DNA from 3 places in the Halomonas sp. CSM-2 genome. Region 3 is predicted to be linked to each of the others. Evidence: predicted binding sites of a transcription regulator. Region 3 holds the regulator's gene; each other region holds the start of a gene.
What was found. Region 3 encodes FliA, which starts transcription of late flagellar genes. Its sites were predicted from a motif close to CTAAAGTTNNNNNNNNNNCNGCCGATA; they were not measured.
Positions count from the first base shown of each region.

Region 1: a site for FliA is predicted at 1,317-1,343, ahead of fliD (flagellar filament capping protein FliD). Genes of this name have one in related genera too.
Region 2: a site for FliA is predicted at 2,507-2,533, ahead of B7L15_RS12195 (DUF4019 domain-containing protein). Genes of this name have one in related genera too.

Region 1 covers NZ_NBYR01000020.1:4,482-8,697, reverse strand. The annotation lists gene fliD (flagellar filament capping protein FliD) at 1-1,222, shown strand, start outside; gene fliD (flagellar filament capping protein FliD) at 1,448-2,848, shown strand; gene B7L15_RS16060 (FliC/FljB family flagellin) at 3,089-4,216, shown strand, end outside.
Region 2 covers NZ_NBYR01000013.1:871-5,086, reverse strand. The annotation lists gene B7L15_RS12205 (slipin family protein) at 1-260, opposite strand, end outside; gene B7L15_RS12200 (NfeD family protein) at 320-1,705, opposite strand; gene B7L15_RS12195 (DUF4019 domain-containing protein) at 2,021-2,437, opposite strand; gene B7L15_RS12190 (alpha/beta hydrolase) at 2,590-3,519, opposite strand; gene B7L15_RS12185 (DUF1456 family protein) at 3,641-4,126, opposite strand; gene B7L15_RS12180 (Replicative DNA helicase) at 4,116-4,216, opposite strand, start outside.
Region 3 covers NZ_NBYR01000003.1:49,498-53,713, reverse strand. The annotation lists gene B7L15_RS03055 (hypothetical protein) at 1-526, shown strand, start outside; gene B7L15_RS03050 (OmpA/MotB family protein) at 533-1,213, opposite strand; gene B7L15_RS03045 (motility protein A) at 1,219-2,037, opposite strand; gene B7L15_RS03040 (RNA polymerase sigma factor FliA) at 2,133-2,834, opposite strand; gene B7L15_RS03035 (flagellar protein FlhE) at 2,865-3,272, opposite strand; gene B7L15_RS03030 (hypothetical protein) at 3,338-3,895, opposite strand; gene flhF (flagellar biosynthesis protein FlhF) at 3,892-4,216, opposite strand, start outside.

The DNA of each region.
Region 1 (4,216 bases), on a different contig from region 3:
ATCGGCCTATGGGCAGTTGGAGAGTGCGCTTTCCGAGTTCCAGGACTCGGCGAGTGCACTTGCTGACGGTTCCCTCTTCGAGAGCCTGTCGACCAATGTCAGTGGCGAATCAGTGGGCGCTGCCGCCGATGAAACTGCCATGCCCGGCAGTTACAACATTACCGTGGATACCTTGGCCACGCGGGGTACGTTGGCCTCCGAGGGTGTAGACGATGCGGAAGCGGCACTCACCACGGCCGCCCAGGACATGACGTTCGCCTTTGGCGACGGCAGTGAAACGACGGTTGCCATCGCCGCCGACAGTTCGATGGAAGATATCCGCGATGCCATCAACGCGGATGAAAACGCGGGGGTCAATGCCACTATCATCAACGATGGCACCCAAGATCGGTTGGCACTAAGCTCACGAGAAACCGGTGCGGATGCATCTATCAGTAACTTCTCGTTTAGCGATGCCGCCCCGTTCGCTGCTGATACAGCAAATACATTGCAGGATGGCACCGACGCTGCTTTAAACGTCAACGGCATCGATATCACCAGCCCGACCAATCAGGTCGAGGGTGCGATTCAAGGCGTTACGCTGAACCTGCAAAGCGAGGGCGATAGCACCGTTGCGGTAGAGCAGGACACTCTTGCCGTGCGTGAAGCTGTCACGTCGTTTGTCGATTCGTATAACGCGCTGAAAGAGTCAACAGGCGAGCTGACCAACTTCAACCAGGAGACCGGGCAGGCTGGACCACTCAATGGTGACAGCACGGTTCGTACCGTTGAGTCTCGCATGCGCAGCGTGCTGAGTGGCGATGTGGCGCAAGAGGGCGATGGCTTCTCGATGCTTAGCCAAGTCGGCATTTCGCTTGAGGTTGACGGTACGCTCTCGCTGGATAACGACAAGCTAAATGACGTCGTCGCCAACGACCAGCAGGCCCTATCTGAATTCTTCGCGGGCAGTGGCGATAATCCTGGTCTGGCAGGTCAGGTGAATACCACCGTGGAGCAGATGCTGAGTACCAATGGTACCGTTACTGGCGCGATCAGCGGCAGTGAAAGCCGTATTGAATCACTGAGCAGTCGCTACACCAGTATGGAGCAGTCCATCGGTCAAACCATTGATCGCTATCGCACCCAGTTTGGCCAATTGGACGGCATGATCGCCGAAATGAACCAGACCAGTAACTACTTGACTCAGCAGTTTGCCGCGCTAGATGCGCAAGCTGGTGGCTAATAGTCTCCGCGAATCAACGTAACTCATGAACTTGAGCCCGCCCTTCTGGCGGGCTTTTCAATGCCAGTGTGATACATTAAGCAACAAAAAGGCGTTAAAGAAGCCTGCTCTTTGGCCGATAGGCAAAGAACATATATTAAAGAATCGATAAAAACAGAACACGGGCGGCCTTTTTATGGGCGCAATACGTGTTTGGTTTAGCCTTCTACACTGAGGATTCCCAGTATGGCGACGATAACCTCTCTCGGTATTGGCTCAGGCCTAGACCTCAACAGCCTGTTGGACCAGTTGAACGATGCCGAGCGCGGCAAGCTCGCACCGATTGTCCGCCAGCAGGAACAGCAGGAAGCCAAGATTTCCGCCTACGGCAAAATTCAATCGTCCATGGATAAATTCCAGGATGCGGTTGATGCGCTGAATGATCCCAAACTCTACCAGAGCCTTTCGGCCAACGTGCGCGGTGACGAGGTTTCGGCCACCACCAGCGCGGATGCCATGCCCGGTAGCTACCGGGTAGAGGTTACTGCGCTTGCCACCGCCGGGACGCTGGCCTCTCAACGACTGATCGATACTGAAAGCGATGCCCCTCTCGATATGGGTGGTGCCACCCAGCTACGGCTCGATTTTGCAGGCCAGGAAAGCGTTAACATCGACGTAGCCGCGGGCAGCAGCCTGGAAGACATTCGCGACGCGATAAACGCACGGAAAGACGCGGGCGTCAGCGCCAGCGTGATTTTTGACGGCGAAGGCTACCGCCTGGCCCTTAGCTCCAGCGAGACGGGCCTGGATGCCTCGGTAACCGGTTTCAGCTTCGTAGATGCCGGTGGCACTGACGTCGCCACGCCGCCTTTTGCCAGCGACACCGCGCAAAGCGGCCAGGATGCCGCGCTGACGGTTAACGGCATTGCGATTACAAGCCCCAGCAACAGCATTGAAGATGCCATTCAAGGCGTGACCCTGAACCTAGGCAAGCTAAGCCTAGGGGCGGGCGAAACCGCTAGCAGCACCGTCACGGTAGAGCGCAACACGCTGAAAGTACGCGAAGCGATTGGCGCATTTGTTAAAGCTTTCAATGATGTCAAAAGTACCATTGGCACCGCCACCAATTATGATAGTGAGACAGGTGTGGCGGCGGAGTTGGTGGGCGATAGTACTGTGCGCACCATTGAAAACCGCCTTCGCAGCGTATTGACTGGTGGTGTTGCGGGCGGTGAGTTTTCCACACTAACCCAGCTAGGTATTACCCTGCAGCGCGACGGCACGTTGGAAATGGACGACGAAGCCGTCAGCGATTTGGCCAAAAACAGCCCCGATTCCCTCAGCGATTTCTTTACAGGTGTAGAAGGTAATGAGAACTCAGTGGGGTTGGCAAGCAGCTTAAGCACGACGCTTGAGCAGCTGATGAGCAAAAACGGCACCCTGGGCAATGCGATTAGCGGTGTAGAAAACCGCATCGATAGCCTTGGTGAGCGCTATGAGCGTATGGAAAGCACTATTGATCGCACTATTTCCCGCTACCGTACCCAGTTCGGCCAATTGGATGCGATGATCGCCCAGATGAACAGCACAAGCTCCTATCTCACCCAACAGTTTGACGCGCTGGATTATCAGTTGGGACGTAAGTAACCCGTTCGCTAGCCAGCAATAGAGCAAGTCATATCAACAGGGCCGAAAGGCCCTGTTTGCGTATCAAAATTCTAGCAAGCGCTGTGTTTACTTTTGATAACAATTTTTTAGCGAATTTTGGTGTTTTTTTAACTTTGACCCTAAAGGTTCGCTCTGCCGCGCCGTTAATAAATATAACGGCACACAAGGTGGCCGAAAGCAGGCCTCAGGGCCAGTGTCCAAAGCAAGGAGTATTACACCATGTCAGTGATCAATACCAACATCACCTCGATGATCGGCCAGCAGAACCTGCGTGAATCGCAGAACAGCCTGCAGACTTCCATGGAGCGTTTGAGCTCTGGCCTCCGCATTAACAGCGCCAAAGACGACGCCGCCGGTCAGGCGATCGCCAACCGCATGACTTCTCAGATCAATGGTCTAAGCCAGGCGCAGCGTAACGCCAACGATGGTATCTCCGTCGCGCAGACCGCTGAAGGTGCTCTTAACCAGGTTAATGACAACCTACAGCGTATTCGTGAACTGTCTGTTCAGGCGCAAAACGGTACCAACAGCCAGGACGATTTGAACTCTATCCAGGCAGAAATCGACCAACGCCTTAACGAAGTTGATCGTATCTCTGAAGAGACTAACTTCAATGGCGTACAAGTACTGGCCAGCGATCAAGGTCTTCAAATCCAAGTTGGCGCTAATGATGGTGAAACAATTTCAGTGAATCTCGAAGAGATTACTGCTGAAACACTTAGCCTGGATACCTTCAACGTCAACGGTGTTGATGGCGGTGCTGCTGCTCTGACGGCTTACGCGGCTGGTGATATTGTAGATGGCGATGGCGATAACATCACTGCTGGTAACGTGACCTTAGCCGATGCCGGGACTGCGGGTAACTTTACCCCTGATGCTCTTGATTCAACTGCGTTCAAGCAAGATGGAAATGGTAACTGGTTCATTCAGGGTACCGATGCTGATGGCGCCACTGCGTTTGTTTCTGTTGATGCAAGCGACTTTACAATTGTTGACGGTGCTGCTGGTGACACAACGAGTAACTCCTTAACGGTGAATATTAATTCCGATGAGGCAGTTGTTGTCGGCGAGCTTAGTGACGGGCCGATGGCTGCACTTGATTCTGCGCTGAGCACTGTTGATACCTTACGTTCTGATCTCGGTGCGGTGCAGAACCGTTTCGAGTCGGCCATCACTAACCTGAGTACCAACGAAACCAACCTGGCGTCTGCTCGTTCACGCATCGAAGATGCCGACTATGCGTCTGAAGTAGCCGACATGACGCGCAGCCAGATCCTGCAGCAGGCCGGTACTTCAGTACTGGCGCAGGCCAACCAGCTGCCGCAGAACGTGCTATCTCTGCTGGGC
Region 2 (4,216 bases), on a different contig from region 3:
TAAAGCACGGCGTTGACCTTCACCGTGACGTTGTCCTGAGAGATGACGTCCTGCTCGGGCACGTCCATGGTGATAACGCGCAGATCGACCACCTGCATCTTTTGAATGGCGGGGATCACGATCACCAGACCCGGACCCTTCACTGTCTGGAAACGGCCCAGGAAGAACACCACACCCCGTTTATATTCCGGCAAAATGCGAATGGAGGCGGCGATCAGCAGCACCACCAGCACGACAGGCACTAAATACGATAGCAACATGGGACACCTCGTCTAGCGATTGATCAGTGATTGATGAGTAACGCAGGGTCAGCCAGGCGTTACGGGGGTGATACGTAAACCGTCAAGCCGTCAAGGCGCTCCACTTTCACCTCGTCTCCCTGCTTGATTGGCACGTTACTCACCGCGTTCCAGCGCTCGCCGTGCAGTTGCACATGGCCGCGAGTCTCAAAATCTTCCAGGGCAATGGCGCTTGCGCCAATCAACTGCTCCACGCCTGTATGGGCCGGGCGTCGGCGCAGCGTTGCAAAACGCGTCAAGGTCCACAGCATCAGCCCGCCGGATACCAGCGCCACGCCGCCAATCAACGGCAACGAAATGGCCAGGTACTCGGCATCCATCAGCATGACCGACCCCAGCACAAAGGCCACAATACCGCCGACCCCCAGCACGCCGAAACTGGGCATTAACGCTTCGCCCACCATCAGCGCCAAACCGACGATGATCAGCGCCAGGCCCGCGTAATTGATCGGCAGCATCTGAAAGGCAAAGAGCGCCAACAGCAGCGAAATAACCCCGATGGTGCCAGGGAACAGGCTGCCGGGGCTCGAAAGCTCGAAGATCAGCCCGTAAAAGCCGATGATCAGCAGGAAGTAAGCAATATTGGGGTTCGTAATCAGCGAAAGCAGCTCAGTGCGCCAATCCGGATCAAAGCGTTCAACGGCAAGGTCGGCTGTCTCCAGCGTCCGGTCACCCCGCTCCATGACCACCGACATGCCGTCTATTTGCGAAAGCAGATCATTCAGGTCCCGCGCAATCACGTCGATGACGTTCTGCTCCAGTGCCTCATTGGCAGTGAGGTTGACCGCCTCGCGCACCGCCGCTTCGGCCCAATCAGCGTTCCGGTCGTGACGCTCGGCCAAGCTGCGGATAAAGCTCACTGCGTCTTCCATGACCTTGCGTTCCATGGCGCTGCTCTCGCCTCCAGAGGCGCCTTCACTCTCGCCTTCCGGTTGGCCTTCGGCGTTGTCATCCGCTTCATCAGCGCTGCCGGGAAAGCCGGAACCGCCCACCTGCACCGGCGTGGCAGACCCCAGATGGGTCGCTGGCGCCATGGCAGCAACGTGGCTGCCATACAGCAGGTAAGTGCCCGCACTGGCCGCCCGAGCGCCACTGGGGGAGACATACATCGCCACAGGAATGTCGGTATTCAGCATTTCACGGATCATGTCGCGCGTCGTGTCGACCAGGCCGCCTGGCGTATCCAGCTCAACGACAATCACCTCACTGTTCTGCTCGCGGGCCTTGCGCAGACCGCGCTCAAGATAATCTTTGGTGGCGGGGCCAATGGGCCCTTCAATGTTCATGACCAGGGCGTTAGGCGATGAGGTCTGCGCCGTGGCCTGCCAGGCGAACGACAGCGCTAGCATCAGCACACCTGCCAGCGATAACCACAGCCAAGGGGATTTGTGAGAAAGGCTTCGCATATCAACTCTCCCCGCGCCTCGCGTCCTGAAACATTACCTGGCTACCTAGTTAAGCAGCCGTTATGTCAGCACATCCACTATCGGAATCAACATATACAGAAGCTACACCCTGTATATTTACTGAACAAGTAATATTGCCGCGTTGGTGTACTTTCAACATAGCAGTTGTGGCGGGATTGGTGATGGTGCGGAGCGTTTACTTCCTTACCGGGAAAAATTGACTCGATTTAGTGCCAACCTGGCATTTTTATCCCTATCGGGAAATAAACCTGGGCAAGCTGATGCGCCAGGCATGCAGCGCTGGTAGCGGGCAAATCATGGCGTTTCCACGTAATAGCTGCTCACCCGCCAGGTGCCGTTTTCAAGGTGGGGGGTAACGGTTTCGAGCCGACGTCCGCTGTTCTCGAAGCCGGTTTGGAAGGTGAAGACGATATAGTCGCCGCTCGGCGCACCCGGCATGGACGTCTGGTGGCTGGTACGAACGCGCTTGCGCGAGGCCACTTCGCCAAAGTCCCGGCGCACAAGCTCAATGGTGCGGGCCAGCATTCCCTGTGACAGCGGCGCTTTTAGTATAGGCGATGAGGTCTCCCAGGCTTGCTCGTAGTCACCGTTATCAATCGCGTTCAACCAGGCAAGCGCAGCGGCCTCCGCCTCATTGGCAGTATGGGCCATGGCATGCGCACTGAAAGACAGCAGTGCCGCCGTGATGATGCAACTGAGTTTTTTGGGCATGGCTGATTCTCGATACATTGAGGACGGTCGAACAAATTGGTTCGATAACGTTCGTCCGATATAAAGAGATATCGGAAACTGGCGAGGTTTCTTTAGGGGATTTGAAAGATCCGCCAATATCTATGGGCAGCGCCCGCACTTGTTGTTGCCCACTATAATCCCTGAAGCCACTGGCGAACGGTCGCGATACCCTCTTCACTGACCACTAGTCCCAGGTGCGATGCGCCTTCCACCGTGGTGATGTCCGCATGGGGCACAAGCGGACGTAGCACGGGCTCAAATTGAGCCGCATACAACGCCTCGTCCTCAGCACCGGTGACCACCAGAACGGGCACCTGCACTGAGCCCAGCGCCTGACGAAAATCAGCCGGACTAAAACCGCTCATCAACCGGTATGAATAGGCGAGCGTCTCTGAGCCATCGCAGTATTCAGGTGGCAAGTTGAACCGCAATACATCCGTCCCGTTGAAATGCGTGATGCCAATCGCGTTGAGCATCGAGATCGCCACAATCCTGGCGACACTTGGCTCGGCCCAACCACCGGAATTATCCCGCACAGTGGGCGCATCGTGCCCAAGGTAAGGCGCCAGCAGCAGATACGCCGAGGCAAGGTGACCATGCTGCCCACCGGCAAAGCGTACCGCGAGCCCGCCCCCGGATGAATGACCGCCAACGACCACCCTTGAGACATCGGTGTTGGTGTCTTTGATATGGGCAATGAGGTCCGCCAGGTCACCTTCAAGCTGCTCAATGTAGTCGATATCGCCACGGCGCACCGGCGAAGGACCATGCCCGCGCACATCCGGCGTGTAAACACTGGCAGCACCTGACGCGGCTAATTCATGAGCGAGCGTTGCCAGGTACCTGCTGTCGGTTCCAGAGCCATGCACGAGGATCAGTGCAGTACGAGCGTCACTTGGATAGTGGCGATACGCGAGCGATGTTCCGTCCCGCGCTTCATACGTTTGCAGCGCGGGCAGCGGGCGTGATGCTTGCGCAGAGGCCAGCGCTTCAAAATCAAGGCTGTTCGCGTTTGCACCTGTCGACATCGCCAGCAACGCCCCCATAACGGCAATCATCATGCGTTGTCTCACTTATTCCTCCCACAAGTCCTCCCGCAAGGATAGGCCTGAAAGCACAAGCTATCGTGACGAAGTGGAACAAAGCCCAGTGCCTGGGCTGGCTCTCCGCGCCACCTGCCCTTCAGGCGTTTGAGCCTGAGCCTTCCTGGGCTGGCCGTAACTGGCGCTGAATGCCGAGCAGGAAATTGCGCAGCATCTGGTCCTTGCATTCACGGTAATTCTTGTGGCTTGGCTTGCGGAAAAAGGCGCTGAGTTCATGGTGGCTCAACGGCAGTCCGACCAACTCAAAAACGTCCAGCACATCATCCGCTTTCATGTTCAGCGCAATGCGCAGTTTCTGGAACACCATATTATTGTTCAGTTGCGCTTCTAGCTCGGGTTGCGGGCCTTCGCGCTTGCCACGCTTGAAGCTGATAAACCCGTTCAAGAACGCCGCCAGCTCCTTGTTCCTCATCGTGACAAAGGCATCGTCGTCATCCTTTTTCAGCCAGGCCGTCACCTGCGGCTGGGTAACGGGCACTTCTGCCAGCGCGAAGATATCCACAATGGTGCTGTCTTTTAAATCGAAGGTGTAGCGGATGCGGCGAAAAATATCGTTATTGGTCAAAATGGGGTTCCTGGCCGGTAGTTAGTTTCTCAAGCAGTTCATCGATGTCGGCTTTCAGCTCGTCATCTTCAATGCCCTGCGCGCTGATTT
Region 3 (4,216 bases):
CTCTGCACTTGGCGCGGCATTGGTGTTATCGCTGCCATCGGCTCATGCCGTGTCGTTTAACGTCGAAGACGACCAAACCCATGAGCATTGGCAGTCGATGTCATTGACCCTCGGTGACGAGCGGCATTTTCGTGCCGTGGAAGCGCACAGCTATTCCGATGCCACCTTGAGTATCAATGCCACCCAGGGCGTGTGCGACTTACCCTGGCTGGAGATGCGTGTCGAGCTGGAGGCCGCTCAGGGCGAAAGCCAAGCGGTTAATCAGGTGCCTGCGCGGCTACGCGTCGATGAGCGAGAGCGCATTCACAGCGTCGCCGAATTTATCACCGAGCGTGGCGATAACGGCTTTTATGCCCACTTTTATCTCAACGATATCGATCAATTGATCGCCGACATGAGTGTTGGTGAACAGGTCTTCCTGGGTTTTGATCAGGGAGATGAAGACCCCTGGTACATGATATTCAGCCTGGAGGGCGCGGGAGAGGCACTGGCAAGGATGCAGCGCCTGTGCCGGGATGCGTCTTAGTAGGGGTTACTCCTGGGTTGGCGGTTGCCTGAGTACCAGTTCGACACGACGGTTGGCCGCCCGCCCCTGCGCCGTGGCATTACTTGCGATCGGCTGGGTATCGGCATAGCCAACGGCGCGCATGCGATCAACCTCGAGCCCCTGGCTATCCAGGTGGCGGACCACTGCGATCGCCCGTGCTGCTGATAGCTCCCAGTTGGAAGGAAAGTGCGAGGTCGCGATGGGCACGTTATCGGTATGGCCTTCGATCGACACCTGTCCATCAAAGGCGCTGAGCGTCTCGACAAGACTTTCGACAAGGTCACGGCCCTGCCCGGTGAGTTGCGCCCGGCCGCTATCGAACAACAGGTTGTCGTTGATGCGCAGCGTCACCCCTTCCCGCCCCTGGGAGACATCCACCCCGGGGATACTGACACCCTCAAAGCGTGGCTTAAGGCCGCTATGACGGGGCTCGATCCCGGCCGCCAGTGACGCCAGAGGCAGGTCGGCAATCGCGCCGGGAGATGCTTCAACGACGCTGGCTTGCGATCCGGCATCGTTACCGCCGGGTGGCGCCAGCGAGAGCAGCAAGACAAACAAGGTCAGCAACAGCGTCAATACATCCAGATAGCTGGTCATCCAGCCATCGTCGCCACTGTCCTTGGGCAGTGGCGCTTCCAATGTATGGCGGGTATCCCGGTCCAACATGCCGACTACCCCTTAGCGGGGGCGCTATTCGAGGCGCGCGGCTTCTTGACCTCCGGCTCGCGGATTTCGTCATGGTAATTGGCGACAAAGGAATTGAGCGTTTCTTCAATAAAGGAAGGTAACCGCCGCTTGGTAATCAGGGAGATCCCTTCCAGCACCATGTTCATGGTGATCAGGCGCTCCTCGGTGCGTCGCTCGAGCTTTACCGCGATAGGCTTGAACACCAGATTGGCCAGCAGGATACCGTAGAAGGTGGTCAGCAGCGCCACCGCCATGCGCGGGCCGATCACATCAAGATTGCCGGCGTCCATGACTTCCAGCATATTGACCAGTCCCACCAGGGTGCCAATCATGCCGAAAGCGGGCGCATAAGTGGCCATGGTGCGGAATATCTGGGCTTCCGCATGCTCACGCGCCTTCAGCCGCGCAATACGCCAGCGCAACATATCGAAGATTTCGTCTTCTTTGGTGTTGGCGATCACCAGTTGAATGCCGGTCCGCAAAAACGGATTACGGGTGTTTTCGAGCTCTCGTTCAACAGCGCGGACATCGCCCTTGAACCACAGCCGGGACATGGCCACCAACTCGTTGATATCATCACGCACGTAGGTGTTTTCGCGCCGGAAGACCAGCCCGACCAGACGCACCACCCGCAGCACTTCCTTGAGGGGATAGCTGATAAAGGTAGCGGCAAGTGTGCCCGTGACCACGATGGCGAGCCCGGGCAGGTTGAGGAAGCTATCCGGCGATTCGGCGGTGAAAAACAGGACGCTTACCAGCAACAGGATGCTGGCGAAAATACCGATCAGCGTCGATGGGTTCATGTCGTGCTCCTTAAAGCAATATAACGGGGCTTATCAGCACCGAGCGCTAAAACGTCAGCCAATCGCCGTTGCCCTGGCAGTGACGTCAAAAGCCCCTAAACCGAGTCGTTTAACTTGGCGCGCAGACGGCTGACTGCCTGACTATGCAACTGGGAAACGCGTGACTCCGTGACGCCGAGAACAGCGCCCACTTCTTTCAGGTTGAGCTCTTCCTGGTAATACAGCGCCATGAGCAACTTTTCACGCTCGGGCAGGGCCTCAATGGCCGCCACCAGGGTTTCCCGCTGCTGGGCATCGAGCAAGTGGTCAAACGGCGAACTCACGGTTTCGCGATTATGCGGTTCGCTGCCATCCGCCACCAGCTCTTCAAAGGGCAGCAACTGCCCGCTATTGGTATCGTGCAATAGCTGCTGATAGTCGCCCAGCGGCATCTCCATGGCGTCAGCGATTTCCGTTTCTTCGGGGGGACGCCCAAGCGACTGCTCCAAACGCCTGACGGTTTCATCAACGGCCCGCGCCGAACGACGGACGCTGCGAGGCAGCCAATCACGGGTACGCAATTCGTCCACCATCGCCCCGCGTATGCGCTGACTGGCAAACGTCGCAAAGGTGGCCCCCTGAGTGGCATCGAAACGTCCCAGAGCTTCCAGTAGCCCCATCATGCCTGCCTGGATTAAGTCATCCAGCTCTATGCTGGCCGGCAACCTGACCTGAAGCGTCAAGGCCTGACGTCTCACCAGTGGCATATACTCCGTCATCAGCTCACTTTGTTTGATCCTGCCTTGTGCTGTGTACATCCTATTGCCTCGCGGCTAAACCACCTGTGCTCACTGGTAATTCACTATCATCTGCAACCCTTTAACGCTAACGGGACGCTGCCCTGGGTTTAGCGCAAATTGAAAATGCAGGGGCGTTGTCGCACTTATGCCTGATAAAGCACGGGTCTCCCCACGCATGCCCGATAATGACACACAGCGCTCGGGGTGGCATAACCATGCCTGTAGCGCTGCCCCGGGCGCGTGTTGGTACTGCCACTGGACTCGCTCGATGACCGCCGCTGGCGTGGTAGCGCCCGCTGGAGGACGAACCGGTTCACTGCGACTGGCGCGGTCGCTCATGGTCACCATGAGCCCCGGCACATGTGTCACCCAGCTGCTGGACGCTCCCTGAGCAAACGAACCGAGTCCCAGGGCTAGTACCAAAATGCTAATCGCATGACGCCAATAGCCTAGCATGCATCGTTCCTTCTCATGAGCGGATTAACCCCGATTATTAGACGCTTTACCGGCGTTAGCTGCCATTAGCGGGCCAGCAATAGCAATTCAGTGTCAAGATAGTGGCCGGCCGCTTGCTGCAGGTTGGCCAATAGGCCTTGCCTGGGCAGGTGAGGCTCGTGCAGTGCCAACAAGCGTTGCGGGCCGTTATGCTGCCGCAGCTGTTTCAATAGCTGGTACATGCGCCCAAATGCATCGGCATCGCTGCTGACCCACAACGCCCAGCGACGATGTTGCTGACTGAGCGTCGCCAGTTCTGGCTCATCCGGCATCACGATCCGAATATCCCAGTCGGCCGGATCCCCGGCCCAGGCTCGCCCTAGCGCGGCCCACTGGCCCAGGCGCGCGCTGACCTTGCGCACCTCTACCGGCCCATCACCTGATAGCCCGGTGACCATTAACGGCGTTTTAGGCTTAGGCGGTGTGACAGGCGGCTCCATGGCCGCCGCGCTGGGCACCACGGGTGAGCGGTAGGCCATCGGCCCGGATGATTCCGTTGCCTCGGGAGGCGCTTCATCGCCCCGCTGCTGACGCTGCAGATCCGCCCACTTGCGCAGCCCAGAAGCTTGGTCTTGTGCGCTCATGCCAGGCCCTCACGATTAACACCGCCCAGTTGGCGGATCGCATCACGGGCCATAAAGGCGTATACCAGCGCATCCAGCAATGCCGTATCCCGCCGACGGCGACGGCTGCTTAGCAGGTTCAGCACATCACCGTGCAATGCACCGGCGACCTCGTCCTCGGCGCAATCAAGGTGCCCGGCAATGGCGGCAATGCCACTGGCCATCAACAGGCGCACTTCAGGGCTTACGTCGCCACTATCGGCGTCTTTGAGCTGCTGCCAGGCACGCCGTGTCAGCGCCGCAAGGCTTTCACTCTGCAGTTGGGTCACCAGCAGGCTCAGC